3 regions of the Paenibacillus sp. FSL H8-0261 genome follow, and region 3 is predicted to be linked to each of the others. Evidence: predicted binding sites of a transcription regulator. Region 3 holds the regulator's gene; each other region holds the start of a gene.
What was found. Region 3 encodes NrdR, which represses ribonucleotide reductase genes. Its sites were predicted from a motif close to AACACNATATATNGTGTT; they were not measured.
Positions count from the first base shown of each region.

Region 1: the regulator NrdR is predicted to act here: its motif matches at 1,509-1,526, upstream of MHI27_RS10570 (adenosylcobalamin-dependent ribonucleoside-diphosphate reductase).
Region 2: the regulator NrdR is predicted to act here: its motif matches at 2,096-2,113, upstream of nrdI (class Ib ribonucleoside-diphosphate reductase assembly flavoprotein NrdI).

Region 1 covers NZ_CP150297.1:2,446,852-2,451,788, forward strand. Annotated here, with positions in the region: gene MHI27_RS10565 (DEAD/DEAH box helicase) at 1-1,294, opposite strand, end outside; gene MHI27_RS10570 (adenosylcobalamin-dependent ribonucleoside-diphosphate reductase) at 1,710-4,346, shown strand; partial or broken gene MHI27_RS10575 (YheC/YheD family protein) at 4,923-4,937, opposite strand, start outside.
Region 2 covers NZ_CP150297.1:1,584,514-1,589,450, reverse strand. Annotated here, with positions in the region: gene MHI27_RS07030 (hypothetical protein) at 1-272, opposite strand, end outside; gene MHI27_RS07025 (hypothetical protein) at 512-667, opposite strand; gene sigK (RNA polymerase sporulation sigma factor SigK) at 1,002-1,703, opposite strand; gene nrdI (class Ib ribonucleoside-diphosphate reductase assembly flavoprotein NrdI) at 2,185-2,544, shown strand; gene nrdE (class 1b ribonucleoside-diphosphate reductase subunit alpha) at 2,531-4,615, shown strand; gene nrdF (class 1b ribonucleoside-diphosphate reductase subunit beta) at 4,655-4,937, shown strand, end outside.
Region 3 covers NZ_CP150297.1:2,084,260-2,089,196, reverse strand. Annotated here, with positions in the region: tRNA gene MHI27_RS09085 (tRNA-Lys) at 201-273, opposite strand; tRNA gene MHI27_RS09080 (tRNA-Ala) at 284-359, opposite strand; gene nrdR (transcriptional regulator NrdR) at 519-995, opposite strand; gene MHI27_RS09070 (alpha/beta-type small acid-soluble spore protein) at 1,160-1,378, shown strand; gene MHI27_RS09065 (lytic transglycosylase domain-containing protein) at 1,458-2,021, opposite strand; gene coaE (dephospho-CoA kinase) at 2,018-2,614, opposite strand; gene MHI27_RS09055 (MntP/YtaF family protein) at 2,624-3,370, opposite strand; gene mutM (DNA-formamidopyrimidine glycosylase) at 3,498-4,334, opposite strand; gene polA (DNA polymerase I) at 4,387-4,937, opposite strand, start outside.

The DNA of each region.
Region 1 (4,937 bases), 360 kb from region 3:
TTTTACCACGATTCATCCCGCCGGAATAAGAAACACACATTAGCCCATGTTCGCGGAAATACTGAAGCAAATATTCTTGAGTCGCGCGATACTCCGTAAAAACGATGACCTTTTCATTCATTTCTTGAATGAGAGATAGTGTTGTTTCGGCTTTGGTATTGGTCTTAACCGTACGAAGTGTCTGCAATAGCTCCATCATCCGATCGCGTTTCGGCGAATCAGCAGGCAGCTTCTTGATCAGATTAACTAAAGTGATGAAGACGGCATCCCTACTGCTGCACACCTCACGCTGAAGCGTTACCAAGGAAAGCATGCTGCTAAGATTGCCGCCTGATTCCTGATACTGATCTTTAACAAAAGAAGTGACAGCGTCATATAATACTCTCTCTTCCTGTGAAAGAACTAGCGGAATATTACGGACTTTTCGTTTCGTAAAATTAACTGGACCTTCGCCACGCCGATTGCGGATCATCACCTTCGATAGCTCGTCCCTTAGCTGACCTTCATTCTTAGGTTGGCGTTTATCAACGACGAAATTCGAAGCAAAATCACCCTGATTTCCTAGTTGCCCCGGTTTCAGTAAAGTGATCAAATTAAATAGCTCGCCCAGATCATTCTGAACGGGAGTAGCGGTTAGGAGCAGGCAATATTTTTTGCGTAATTGCTGTACAAATAGATAATTGGTCGATTTCTTGTTCTTTAGCTTATGCGCTTCATCAATAATCAACATGTCATATTCATTTTCCAGCAGCATCTCTTTATGAGGATCGCGCTTCGCGGTATCCATAGATGCGACGACAATCGCATTCCCCCAGGAATATGCTTTTTTCTGTGCAACAGCAGAGATGCCAAACTTGGCATTCAGCTCGCGGACCCACTGCAATACGAGGGAAGCGGGTACCAGAATAAGCACTTTAGAGACTAGACCGCGGACAAGATATTCCTTGAGTACAAGTCCTGCTTCAATCGTCTTTCCTAGTCCAACCTCATCTGCAAGAATCGCGCGGCCCGACATCTCAAACAAAACCTTATGCGCGGTATCGAGCTGATGAGGAAGCGGGGATAATCCGGATAAATGTTTCATGCATTGCAGCTCATCGAAGCTGGTTACTAGACCCGTTTGTTCACCTTGCACAGCAAGCTTGGACAGACGGTAGTCTCCCCATGGACCACCTTTATCTAGTTTGAGTTCTAGATCCTGCAGCCAATTCCGGTCAAAAGAAAGAGGAACAGGCAGTATAGGCGCTGACTTTCCACCTTTGTGAGGTAGAGAATTACGGAATAATTGCGTCATGGTACAGCCTCCTCAGGTGCTATTTCATATCATCATTCGTAGGAGTAGTATGCTCTTAAACAAGAGAATTCATAACCTTCTATTTTTCTTGATAGCCTTTAAAAAAGAGAGTAAAAGCGAGAAAACGCGGCAAGGTTTGCGATATTTCGGCTGCTTAACTCTATTTTCGAAAAAGACCTTCGATACAATATGTGGTATAGTTTAAAAGCTGACGCACACAATATATTGTGACAAAAGCATGAAAATGTGATTTTTTTAAAGTGCGTAGCTGCTATTTGTTATTGACAAGATGAACTTCCTACATACACCCGTAAGACGGAAGATAAGTGTAAGGAAGTTTTTGTTGTGGGTCACAAAATGTACGCCCACACCTGAATTGGAACTAATATTTACTACATTGCGGGAGGTTTTTCTATTGGGTAAAGTGGAACGGAAGCAACGCCTTGAAGGGCTAAGTGAAAAAATATTTTTGGATCGTTATGCTTGGAAGGATGCCGACAGCAATAATGCTAAAGTGGGCGATGTTGTACTCGTTCTAACAAAGGATGATCCGAAGTTTCCCACGAAGGAAGTCGGAGAGATCGTAGAACGTAACGGCAGAATCGTAACCGTGAAGACGCGCAGCGGCGAACTTGTGAAATCAGATGTTGAAAAGCTGACGCTTAATATAGAAAAAACACCAGAGGAAATGTGGGATCGTCTGTCTACAGCTATGGCTTCTGTGGAGAAGACGCCCGAGCTTCAAGAAGAATGGGCAGGCAAATTCCGTTCGATTCTGGATGATTGGAAGCTCGTACCGGGCGGACGTATTGCAGCGGGTGCAGGCGCTAGTGAAGAACTAACATTATTCAACTGTTATGTGATCCCTTCTCCAAAAGACAGCCGTGGCGGCATCATGCAGACATTGTCTGAAATGACAGAAATTATGGCTCGTGGTGGCGGTGTAGGGATTAACCTATCCTCTCTACGTCCACGCCGGGCAATTGTGAGAGGTGTTAATGGTTCTTCCAGTGGTTCTGTATCTTGGGGCGGTCTGTTTAGCTATACCACTGGACTAATTGAACAAGGCGGTAGCCGCCGTGGTGCACTTATGCTCATGATTAATGACTGGCATCCAGATGTGGAGGACTTCATTACCGTAAAGCAAACGATGGGTCAAGTTACGAATGCGAACCTTTCGGTATGTGTGAGCAATAGCTTTATGAAGGCTGTAAAAGAAAATCTGGATTGGGATCTCGTATTTCCGGATACTACAGATCCAGATTACAACGATGTGTGGGATGGCGATCTAGACAAGTGGAAGGCTGCGGGCAAAAACGTTATTCATTATCGCACCGTTAAAGCGCGTGATGTGTGGCGCACCATTATTGAATCCGCTTGGAAATCCGCTGAGCCAGGCGTTGTGTTCATGGAATACTACAATCAGATGTCCAACAGCTGGTATTTTAATCCGATCATTTGTACGAACCCATGTGGGGAGCAAGGACTGCCAGGCTGGGGAGTCTGCAATTTGTCTGCTGTGAACCTGTCCAAATTCTACGATGAGAAGAATCATGATGTAGACTGGGAAGATCTCGCGACTACGACGCGTTATTCCGTACGTTTCTTGGACAATGTCATTGATAAGACGCCTTATCATTTCCCGGAAAATGAAGCGAATCAGAAAAACGAACGCCGTGTGGGTCTCGGAACGATGGGTCTTGCTGAGCTGATGATCAAATTGAACATCCGTTACGGTAGCCCGGAATCTTTGGCGTTTCTGGACAAGCTTTACGGCTTTATGGCTCGTGAAGCATACCTTGCTTCTGCAGAGATTGCTGGGGAGAAGGGATCTTTCCTAGCTTTTGACACAGAGAAATATTTAATGAGCGGTTTTATGAAAAATATGCTCGAAACGTATCCAGAGGTTGGTGAAGCGATTCGTAAACATGGCATGCGTAACGTTACAGTGATAACACAAGCACCTACAGGTAGCACAGGTACAATGGTAGGCACCTCGACAGGTATTGAGCCTTATTTCGCCTTTAAATATTTCCGTCAAAGTCGCCTTGGCTACGATGAGCAGTTCGTTCCAATCGCCCAAGAATGGCTTGAAGCTCATCCAGGTGAAGAGCTGCCAGATTATTTCGTGACTTCGATGGATTTATCAGCTAAGGATCATATTCGTGCGCAAGCAGCGATTCAACGCTGGGTAGATAGCTCGATTTCCAAGACAGCCAACTGCCCGTCTGACTTCACAGTAGAAGAGACGGCTGAGCTGTATGAAATGGCCTTCGATCTGGGATGCAAAGGCGTTACAATCTATCGTGACGGTAGCCGTGACGTGCAAGTGCTGCAAACCTCGAAGAAGGAAGATGCAGTAGAAGAGGTAGCTCCAGCAGTTGAAGTTGCAACGACTCCTGAAGCAAATGTTGTAACGGCAAGCCCAGCACCTCAAGCTCCTACTAAAGAGCTGGATAAACAATACAAAAAACGTCCGCAGGTTCTGCGCGGCGCAACCTATAAGATCAACACACCTTTTGGTATGGCGTATATTACGATCAATGATCTAGATGGCACACCGGCAGAAATCTTCCTGAATGTAGGTAAAGCAGGTTCTGATGTCTTTGCGATGGCAGAAGCACTCGGTCGTGTCTGCTCCTTGTTCCTCCGTTATGGAGATCATGGTGAGAAGGTAGAATTGTTGATCAAACATCTGAAAGGTATCGGCGGATCAGGTGCAATCGGCTTCGGTGCGAATCGAGTAGAATCCATTGCAGATGCTGTAGCTAAGGCATTGGAGACTCATGTACTGAATAACGCTCATGATGATCATTTGCCTGCACCGATTGCAGCAACTTTGGAGCTAGAAGATTTCAATGAAGCTTTAAATGCGGAGTTGAAAGCGAGCGTTCCTGCGGCAGCTTCTATTGAAGATGGTCAGGGCGGACATGGCGCGCATAGCCACACTTCTGCTTCGCGTGACCTTTGTCCTTCTTGCGGCGGTGCTTCGCTGATTAATATTGAGGGTTGTAAGACTTGCGGAAATTGTGGGTATAGTCGTTGCGGGTAAGTATTTGACACAAAAAATTGAATAACTTAGTGTGATGTTTCATTTTAAATGAGAAAAATTCGTTTTAAACGAGAAAAATCATTGATATTCAAGTGTGTGCATGCTTATGCATTAGAACAAAGTTTTTAAAGCCGGTAAGCCTTTCTGTTAAGGTTTATCGGCTTTTTATATTAAGTCTAACAGAAACATGAGTTGTAGTTGTTTTGTCATTGAATATAAAGTACGAAGCGGATAACCTGCCCTTAGTTGCAAGAATTAATACATCTAGAATAATATTTGGAGAATTGCTTTTGAAATACTTTCTAATGGCCAATGGTGAAAAGGCTATGGATACTATTCCTTCCTCCCTCAATACATCCTGCAGCCCATTTTCTATCCATCTATCGAACATTTCTATATTGCTGAGCGGGCCAACCTCGTCACTGCCATATTTAGCCGTCCAGATGAGGATCGGAGCCGTCCTAAATTGGCCGGAGGTACCATTATTAAAGATTTTTTCCGTACGAATGTCAATAAAATGAATATCATCCCATACGCCATTCCCTTGTCATGATCCACGCTGACGCCCCGATAGCCCTAGATCACGTCAAT
Region 2 (4,937 bases), 500 kb from region 3:
TTTGTTTTTGAATTCATCCAAAGTTGGTGTTCATATGGATCTTTTGTGGAAATAAGGTGGTGTTTAGGATTATTGGGATATTTTTCTATTAAAAACACTCCCTCTTTCTTCACTGCCTCTACCGTTGTCATAACCGCTTTATTATTGTTGTCCATAATATAAGTAAAAAAGGAGAGCCCGTTTTCATCAGTTACTGGCCTTGGAGTTAACTGATACTGAAGATCTGTAAATAATTGTTCCTTCTTTAACTCGATTTTTATTGGCTGAGTCAACCACTAAACTTGTTGCCACAATGGTCCCCGCTATTTGGGTTAACCCCTTAATTATCGATCCAGAAGAACTTCCTGGAAAAGGTAGAGCAACTTCATTTCTTAATATGACTGCTCCAGCCAAAGCTACTTTTGTTTCTTTTTCTTAGTTATAAATATTTACAAGTTGAGAAGTTGATTTATTAGGATGTTTATCTTTGATTCTATCTGGTACATAAATACTATCAAGATTAGTACATCCTTTAGGATGTGAAAAACTTCCCAACGGCTGATTCACAATAATTCCCCGTCGGGTCAGTATATATCAACGGGTTATTATGCACATAAATATAAAGGTTCTGACTCAGCGGATTATCAATCTCCCCTTCATACGTATCCTCATTTAAAAATCGCCCCATACTCGGATTATAATACCTAGCCCGTGTATTTTTAGAAAAGTGCCTTGACATCCGGTTCGGACATTGCATAATACTCTCAGCAGGTCGATTTGTGTCTGATATGGACCTTGGTGCTTTTCATTGTTCTCATATACATGTAACAATTGAATATGTAGATCATAAATTTCTTTGTATGTCATAATAACACCCCTCAGCAGTTAAAAAGTTAATTTTCTAAATATGCTTTTTTTATGTTCATTTATCCCAACTACTTGATTAACAAAAAAGCAACTCCCCTGTTGGCAAGTCGCTTTTAAAACACTGTATAGTGAATCTTTAGTTATTATCTAAGACCCTACCGCTTCGCCTTATAAAACTCATGATACAGCTTCATGAGTGCCCGCTTCTCAATCCGCGACACATAACTCCGCGAAATCCCCAGCTCCTTCGCAATCTCCCGCTGCGTCCTCTCTTCCCCGCCTGTATCCAATCCAAATCGACCAACGACAACTTCCTTTTCCCGGTCATCCAGAATATCAAGGTTGCGGTAAATCTTGCTCTTCTCGATCTTGAGATCGACCTCTTTAATGACATCATCAGCCTCGGAGCCAAGAATATCGATAAGTGTAATTTCATTACCTTCCTTGTCTGTCCCAATTGGATCGTGCAGAGATACATCTTTACGAGTCTTTTTTAGTGATCTAAGGTGCATCAGGATTTCATTTTCAATACAACGGGCAGCAAAAGTGGCCAGCTTTGTCCCTTTGTTCGGACGGTAGCTCTCAATGGCTTTGATCAGGCCGATCGTGCCGATGGAGATTAAATCCTCCATGTCTTCTCCGGTGTTGTCGAATTTTTTTACTATATGGGCGACAAGTCTCAAATTGTGCTCGATAAGCAAATTTCGGGCTTTAGCATCCCCTTCAGCCATCATGCCTAAGTATTTGCTTTCCTCCTGCTCCGAGAGCGGCTGTGGAAATGCGTTGTTCCTTACGTAGGATACCAGCAACGTCAGTTCTTTGATTAGCAACGCGATCGTACTTAAGAATCCAGGCAACTTGGCGACACCTCCCGCACTTGTACAATGAAACCGATCTGTTAGCCTTACGGGTTCATGGTCATCTTATTGTATGTGGGTAGATGCCTAGAAGTGCATGTACGGGGGAAATTGTACAAACCCATTGTTAGTCTCTCCGCTTTAGCTTCATTAATGTCCTCATCCATCTGCTCCCAGTTCTGCTCAACGGAGTGACGCTAATTTGTCATGATAAAAAAGATGCAGTAAGATCCATCACAAAAAACAACACAGCTGCCTTAGCAAACCGCTCCAACCTGCGTATTTTCGTGATATTAACACTTTAATAGAGCGTTTACTAGACCAATTTCCAACTAGTTAGGATGCACTTTTCATGTTGACTTTTCAACATATAGTGATTAAAATAAACAACGCACACTAAATATAGTATGCATATGATTTTCCAGTATTTATAGCTTATCTATTCAATCTTTACAGTAATATATACAGGGGGAGAGACTCCATGCTAGTCGCATACGATTCAAAAACCGGAAACGTCAAACGCTTCATTGGTAAGCTTAAGCTGCCAGCTGTGCAGATTGAAGAGCATATGACCATTGACGAGCCCTATGTGCTTATTACATATACCACCGGCTTTGGACAGATTCCAGAGAAGGTGTCTGCTTTCTTGAAGAACAATTATTCCAATTTGAAAGGCATCGCCGCCAGCGGCAACAAGAACTGGGGCGAGCTGTTCGCGCATAGCGCAGACTTGATTGCAGATCGGTACAATGTACCAGTTATCGGTAAATTTGAGCTATCGGGCACATTTGGTGATGTGGAACGAATTAAACAGGAGGTGAGCCGAGTTGCGGCATATTGAACTAAACAACATGTTGATGAAGAGAGACGAAAGTGGTTTCTTTCAATTGGATAAAGACCTTGAGGCAGTAGCCGAATTTATGCGGGATGTAGAACGGCGGAGCCTGGTTTTTGCGAATACAAAAGCCAAGGTTGATTATATGATTGAACAGGATTTCTACGAAAATTTTTACGAACAGTACAGCTTGGCTGAGATTGAAGATGTCTACCAAATTACCCATTCTTACAACTTCAGCTTTCCATCCTATATGGCAGCTTCGAAGTTCTATACGGATTACGCTGTAAAAAGCAATGACCGCAAGCAATATCTGGAGCATTATCCGGACCGTGTGGCGGCAGTCTCCCTTCATCTTGGACGCGGCAACGCCGCTACTGCCGGCATGCTTGCCCGTTCGATGATGGAGCAGCGTCTGCAGCCAGCGACCCCAACCTTCTTAAATGCCGGCAAGAGCCGTCGCGGTGAGCTTGTCTCCTGCTTCCTTATCGAAATGGACGACTCGCTTAATTCGATCAACTATGTGCTCAATACCTGCATGCAGCTGTCGAAGATCGGCGGTGGTGTGGCTGTCAACCTGTCCAAGCTCCGTTCCCGCGGAGAGACAATCAAGGGTGTCGAGGATGCGGCGAAGGGCATTATACCTGTGCTCAAGCTGATGGAAGACGGCTTCTCCTATGCTGACCAGATGGGTCAACGTAAAGGTTCTGGAGCCGCCTACTACAACATTTTTGGATGGGATGTTCTTGAATTTCTCGACAGTAAGAAGATCAACGCCGACGAAAAAACAAGACTCAAAACCCTGTCCATCGGCCTGATCATTCCGAATCGCTTCTATAAGCTGGCGAAGGACAATGAACCGCTCCATGTATTTGCCCCTTACAGTGTGTACAAGGCTTATGGCACGCATCTTGATGACATGGATTTGGATGAAATGTACGATAAGCTGCTAGCCGATCCACGTGTCAAAAAGAGAAAGGCCATGAGCGCACGGGATATGCTGACCAAAATCGCCATGATCCAGCTGGAATCTGGCTATCCATATATTATGAACAAGAGCAACGCCAATGAGGCTCATGCCCTGAAAAACGTTGGACAGATCAAAATGTCCAACCTCTGCACGGAAATCTTCCAGCTGCAGGAGACCTCAGAAATTGCTGACTACGGACAGGAAGATACCATCCGCCGTGATGTAAGCTGCAATCTGGCTTCCTTAAACATTGTCAACGTGATGGAGCATGGCAAAATCCGTGAATCGGTACATGAAGGTATGATCGCCTTGACTGCAGTCAGCGATATGACCAGCATCTCTAATGCCCCAGGCGTAGCCAAAGCTAACAAAGAGATGCACTCCGTCGGTCTCGGTGTCATGAATCTGCACGGCTATCTGGCCAAGAACAAGATCGCTTATGAGAGCGAACAGGCTCGCGATTTTGTCCGGACCTTCTTCATGACCATGAACTACCATTCACTGGAGAAAAGCATGGAGATCGCTGCTGCAACCGGCCGGTCTTTCCATGGATTTGAGGCTTCTGATTATGCTACAGGAGCTTATTTCGAGCGTTACCTGACTACGGATTACCGCCCTGTAACGCCAAGAGTACAAGAGTTGTTCGGAGATATTTTCATCCCATCCCCTGCGGACTGGGAACAACTGCAGGATGCAGTAAAAGCAAATGGGCTGTACCATGCTTACCGTTTGGCAATTGCACCGACAGCCAGCATTTCCTATATTCAAAATGCTACTTCAAGCGTTATGCCTATTGTAGAGCAGATTGAGACACGGACTTATGCTAATTCGACGACTTACTATCCAATGCCGTACCTGCGTCCAGACAATGTATTTTTCTATAAATCGGCTTACCAAATGGATCAGTTCAAGGTGATCGATTTGATCGCGGAAATTCAGCCCCATATCGACCAGGGCATCTCGACCGTTCTGCATGTGAACAGTGATGTCTCAACCAGAGAACTGGCCCGTTCCTATCTGTACGCGGCGCATAAAGGCCTGAAGTCGCTGTATTACACCCGGACCAAAAAGCTGTCTGTTGAGGAATGCCTCACCTGCTCGATCTAACTGGAAGGCTATAGCCGCAGAAAAGGAGATTGCCATATTATGACCGCTATCCAAGCCGTTAACTGGAACCGTCCTGACGACGATTTCTCATTGATGTTCTGGAATCAGAACATTATGCAATTCTGGACGGACGATGAAATTCCATTATCCGATGATAAAATGTCCTGGCTCACGCTCAGTGAGCAAGAAAAGGACTCCTATATGAAGGTACTCGGCGGACTCACACTGCTGGATACGATTCAAGGCGGAGTAGGTATGCCGCAGATTATGGAGCATGTCGAAGGTCTTCAGCGCAAGGCTGTGCTTGGCTTTATGGGCATGA
Region 3 (4,937 bases):
GATGCGGTCTATTTCTGCCCGTAATACCTGAAAGCAGCCGCCCTTAAAAGCGGCTATTGCACTGGGAGCCGTGTTTCCGCACGGCTCTCTTTGCATTGTACGATTTATCTACCCAAACTATACTACGATCAAAACCAAATAAAAAGTCACTCCGCTTCCTGAACAACAAAAGAAACGGCATTTCTGCCGTTTCTTTAGGATGGACTCTCAGGGGCTCGAACCCTGGACAAATAGATTAAGAGTCTACTGCTCTACCAACTGAGCTAAGAGTCCATATGAAGTTTGGTGGAGCCAAGGGGGATCGAACCCCTGACCTCATCGCTGCCAGCGATGCGCTCTCCCAGCTGAGCTATGGCCCCAAACGTAATTTTCAGATGTATGAAATCACACATTCTAAAATTTAGTTCGGTGTATTTAAGTCATTCTGACAAATCCAAGCGCCGTAGGCGACTCCTATATAATATAAAAAATCGCCTTCGCTGTCAACACTTTTTTTAGTCATTAGACTAGCCACAACCCTACAATCTGTCCAGATCCCCAGTGCTCTTAGATAGCAGACCCTTCAGTTCCTTCATAAACATGTTAATATCCTTGAACTGGCGGTATACGGATGCAAAGCGAACATAGGCGACTTCATCTACTGGATAGAGCTGCTCCATAACCAATTCACCGATCTGTTGGCTCTCTACCTCAGCTACGGCGATGCCGCGTAGGGATTTCTCCACCTCAGAGACGATCTTCTCTAGACGTTCTACAGAAACGGGGCGTTTCTCGCAAGCCCGGATTAAACCACGTAGAATTTTATCACGGCTGAATTCCTCACGGCTGCCGTCTTTTTTGATCACGATTAACGGTGTTTCCTCGATCATTTCAAAGGTTGTAAACCGTTTGCTGCAACGCTCACATTCACGCCTGCGGCGGATGGACTTATTCTCATTCGCTGGTCGCGAGTCGAGCACTTTAGTATTTGTGTGATCACAGTAAGGGCATTTCATAAGCTTCATCACTTCCTATTACATAATGTTTTTAGTCCCGGTATGTTAAACATCCGGCTTTTAAAGGGCTATTTCATTTTTTCCAGAAATCACCGTTTTTTTATTGTAATGATTATGGCAAGTCCGGCACATAATACAGTTACCAACAGAGGAGGTGAACAGCAATGAGCCAAAACAACAGCTCCAATAACCTTGTAGCTCCAAATTCCCGTGGTGCTTTGGAACAACTTAAATATGAAGTTGCCCAAGAACTCGGAATCACGCTTTCCCCAGATGGTTACCAAGGCAATAAAACTTCTTATGAAAATGGTTCGATCGGTGGTTACATCACTAAACGTCTTGTAACCCTGGCAGAACAACAATTGGCAGGTCAATACAAATAACCTGTCCACATAAGCTTACTGAAGAAGTATTAAACGATCGCAAGATCGTTTAATGCTTCTTTTTATACATAACACGGTTTTAGAATTCGTTGTAAATATCCGTGTACTGATCATAGTAATAGTTGACGCGCTGTACATAATGGCGGGTTTCACCAAACGGAATATCCTTAATCGTAGCATCCGTTCCATCCCAGATCCCCTCATCCAGCCATTTTTGAACTTTACCCGGTCCAGCATTATATGCAGCGATAACCGCTGTACGTTTACCTTCGAATTGACGGGATAATGTTGAAAGATACCAGGTACCTAGTTCAATATTTGCTGATGGTTCATGCTTTAGCTCCTCCATAGAAACATCAGGAAGCTTGGCCTTTTCAAGGGCCCATTTGGCGGTATCCGGCATAAGCTGCATTAAACCTATAGCACCTTTTCTGGATTCTCGTCCAGTTTTGAAGTTCGTTTCCACTCGGATAATCGAAGCCACTAGAAATGGGTCAATATCGTACGTAACGCTGTGCTTACGGATCTCATCTTTATAATGGATCGGATAAAACCAGGACATCCAGTTCGTACTCAGAAACAATATCGCAGTAAAACCAATGAATAACAGAAGAAGGACTCTTTTTTTACGTAACCATTTCATGATAAGCCCAGCCTGTCCCAAAGAACAGCAACCTGTTGCTCAGTGTGCGCAAGTTCGCCACTGTTGTCAATGATATAGTCCGCTTTGTTACGCTTCGCTTCAATATCCATCTGTGCATTTAAGCGTGCTTCTGCTTGTTCTATAGAAAGTCCGTTACGTTCCATTAATCGAGCGATTTGCACTTCACGAGGCACGTAGACCACCAGTATTTCATGGAACATGTTCTCGAGTCCTGATTCGAAAAGAAGAGGGATATCCACAATTGTTAACTTCTTTGGATCTTCTTCCTCCATGCTGTTCATACGTTCTTTAATCTCCCGCCGGATTGCGGGATGCGTCAGATTGTTCAGGGCTTGCAGGGCCGCCGGGTCTTGAAATACAATGTCCCCCAGCTTTCCCCTATTCAGTGTGCCATCCGAAGAGAGGATCTCGCTTCCGAATTGTTTCACAGCCGCAGCCAGCACCTCATGACCGGGGAGCATAACTTCTCTGGCGATCACATCCGCGTCAACCAGCCTCGCTCCCTTGCTCACAAGCAGTGCGGACACCGTGCTTTTTCCGGATGCAATGCCTCCGGTTAAGCCAATAATCATGTACTCACCTCATAATAGCTTCAGTATTCCCATTGTAATTAATAATAACGCGGGTAGTGCAGCAGCATGCTTCATCCAGTAGTTCCCGGCGAATCTTAATCCAGTCTTCATGCCCAGCAATAGAAATGTACCACTAAACAGAGCAATTGTAAGTGATGTCCATATCGGATTGAACCCCAGCAATGCTGCGCCAAGTCCAGCTCCAAAAGCATCTAGAGAGAGGGCAATCCCGAGCAGCATAGCCTCCATCGAAGAAATACTCCCGGAATCATCCATATCTGCAGAAGACGGAGTACGCAAGATCTGTACAACAATCCCCAATCGTCGTAACTCAAGGGAAAAGACAGCCGACTTTGCCTGCTCAAGAGCCATGGTAACCTGTTCTACAACATCTTCAGTATCAACAGCTACCTCTGCCCGAGCTTCTGTGGATAGCACATTTTCTTCACTACCTACTTTACGCTCACCTGTCTGTTCCTTCTCTTTCTGCATTAACATCTGGACGAGCGACCAGCACCCCATTAGCACGAGTATAACAGCGCCAACCTCAGAAGCTGCATGTGGAGACACTACCTTGGCAAGCAGAACGCCCACTTGCATAGATACACAGATAACTACCCCCGAACAAAGCGAGATAATCAGAATGGAGAGCAATGGTATTTTCATTTTACGCAGTCCATATGTAATACCAACGCCAAAACCATCCAAACTCAAAGCAAAAGCTAGTAATATTAGTGAAAAAAATGGGCTGAGCACCCGCAATCCCTCCTGTGAAGAACCGGAACACTGAAGAATACACTTCATTCAGCTTCCGTTCTCTATTAAGCATTCTTCACACAGTATATGGGCGGGACAAGTAGTGGGTGCCAACCTAATTACTTCTTCAGTTTTCAACCTTACGCTGACAGCTTGGACAATAATGCGTGCCGCGGCCACCTACAACCGTTTTCTCAATCATCGTTCCACAGTGGTTACACGGCTGATCTTTACGACCGTAAATCAACAGTTGCTGCTGATAAGTGCCGCTCTCACCTTGACCATTCACATATGATTTTACAGACGAACCACCAGCGTTTACCGCTTCCGTCAGCGTACTGACAATAGCGTGATGCAGCTGATCAAGTTGCTCATCCGAAAGATCTTTGGCGCTGACTTCAGGATGTATCCCTGCACGATGTAACGACTCATCTACATAAATATTACCTATGCCGACGATATATTCCTGATTCAGCAGCAGCGATTTAATTTTTGTGCTTTTGCCTGATACAATCTGCTTAAACTTCTCCGGCGTAAAGGATGGCTCCAGCGGCTCCTGTCCTAGCTTATTAAGAGGAGGCAGTTGGAGGTCTTCACCAATCTGAAAAAGATGCATTGTACCAAACTGACGAACATCCGTGTAACGCAGCTCAGTGCCATCGGTAAAATGGAATATCACATGCGTATGCTTGTCCAGTGGATCTTCGTTCGAAAAAAGTCCGTAACGGCCCTCCATCCGTAAATGAGATACCAGCACCAGACCGTCTAACACGATACGCAAAAATTTCCCTCTTCGTTCAACATTAACAATGCTATGACCTGCGAGCAGGTTGGCAAAAGCCTGAATATCATCCGGCCGCTGAATAATCCGGGCCAACCGGACGGTTACACTCTCTATCTGCTTTCCATTAACTAAATCATTCAGTGTTCTCTTGACTGTCTCTACTTCCGGTAATTCCGGCATGATGTCTTCACCTCAACTACATTATAGCTGATATGCACACCTTAAAGGGAGCCTATTTCGCTTCGTACCAGTTGCTGCCAAAACTTACCTCTGCTTTAAGCGGCACCGATAACTGCAATGCTCCACCCATTACTTCCGGCAAAAGCGTCTTCATGAGCTCCATTTCATCCTCTGGCACCTCGAATACAAGCTCATCGTGTACCTGAAGCAACATACGGCTCTTTAGCCCACGCTCAAATAGCGCCTTGTCCATATGCACCATCGCCAGCTTAATAATATCAGCGGCAGTTCCTTGTATAGGTGTGTTCATTGCTGTACGTTCCGCAAAAGAACGTAGATTAAAGTTCTTCGCATTAATCTCAGGCAAGTAACGACGGCGTTCCAGCAGCGTGGTTACATAACCATGTTTCCTTGCATCAACTACGATATCATCCATATATCGGCGTACACCTTGGTATACCTCGAAATACTGCTCAATAAATTGAGCGGCTTCTTTGCGAGGAATATTCAAGTTCTGCGACAGACCATAATCACTGATTCCGTACACGATACCAAAGTTAACGGCTTTAGCAGCACGACGCATATTGCTATCAACCTGATCGG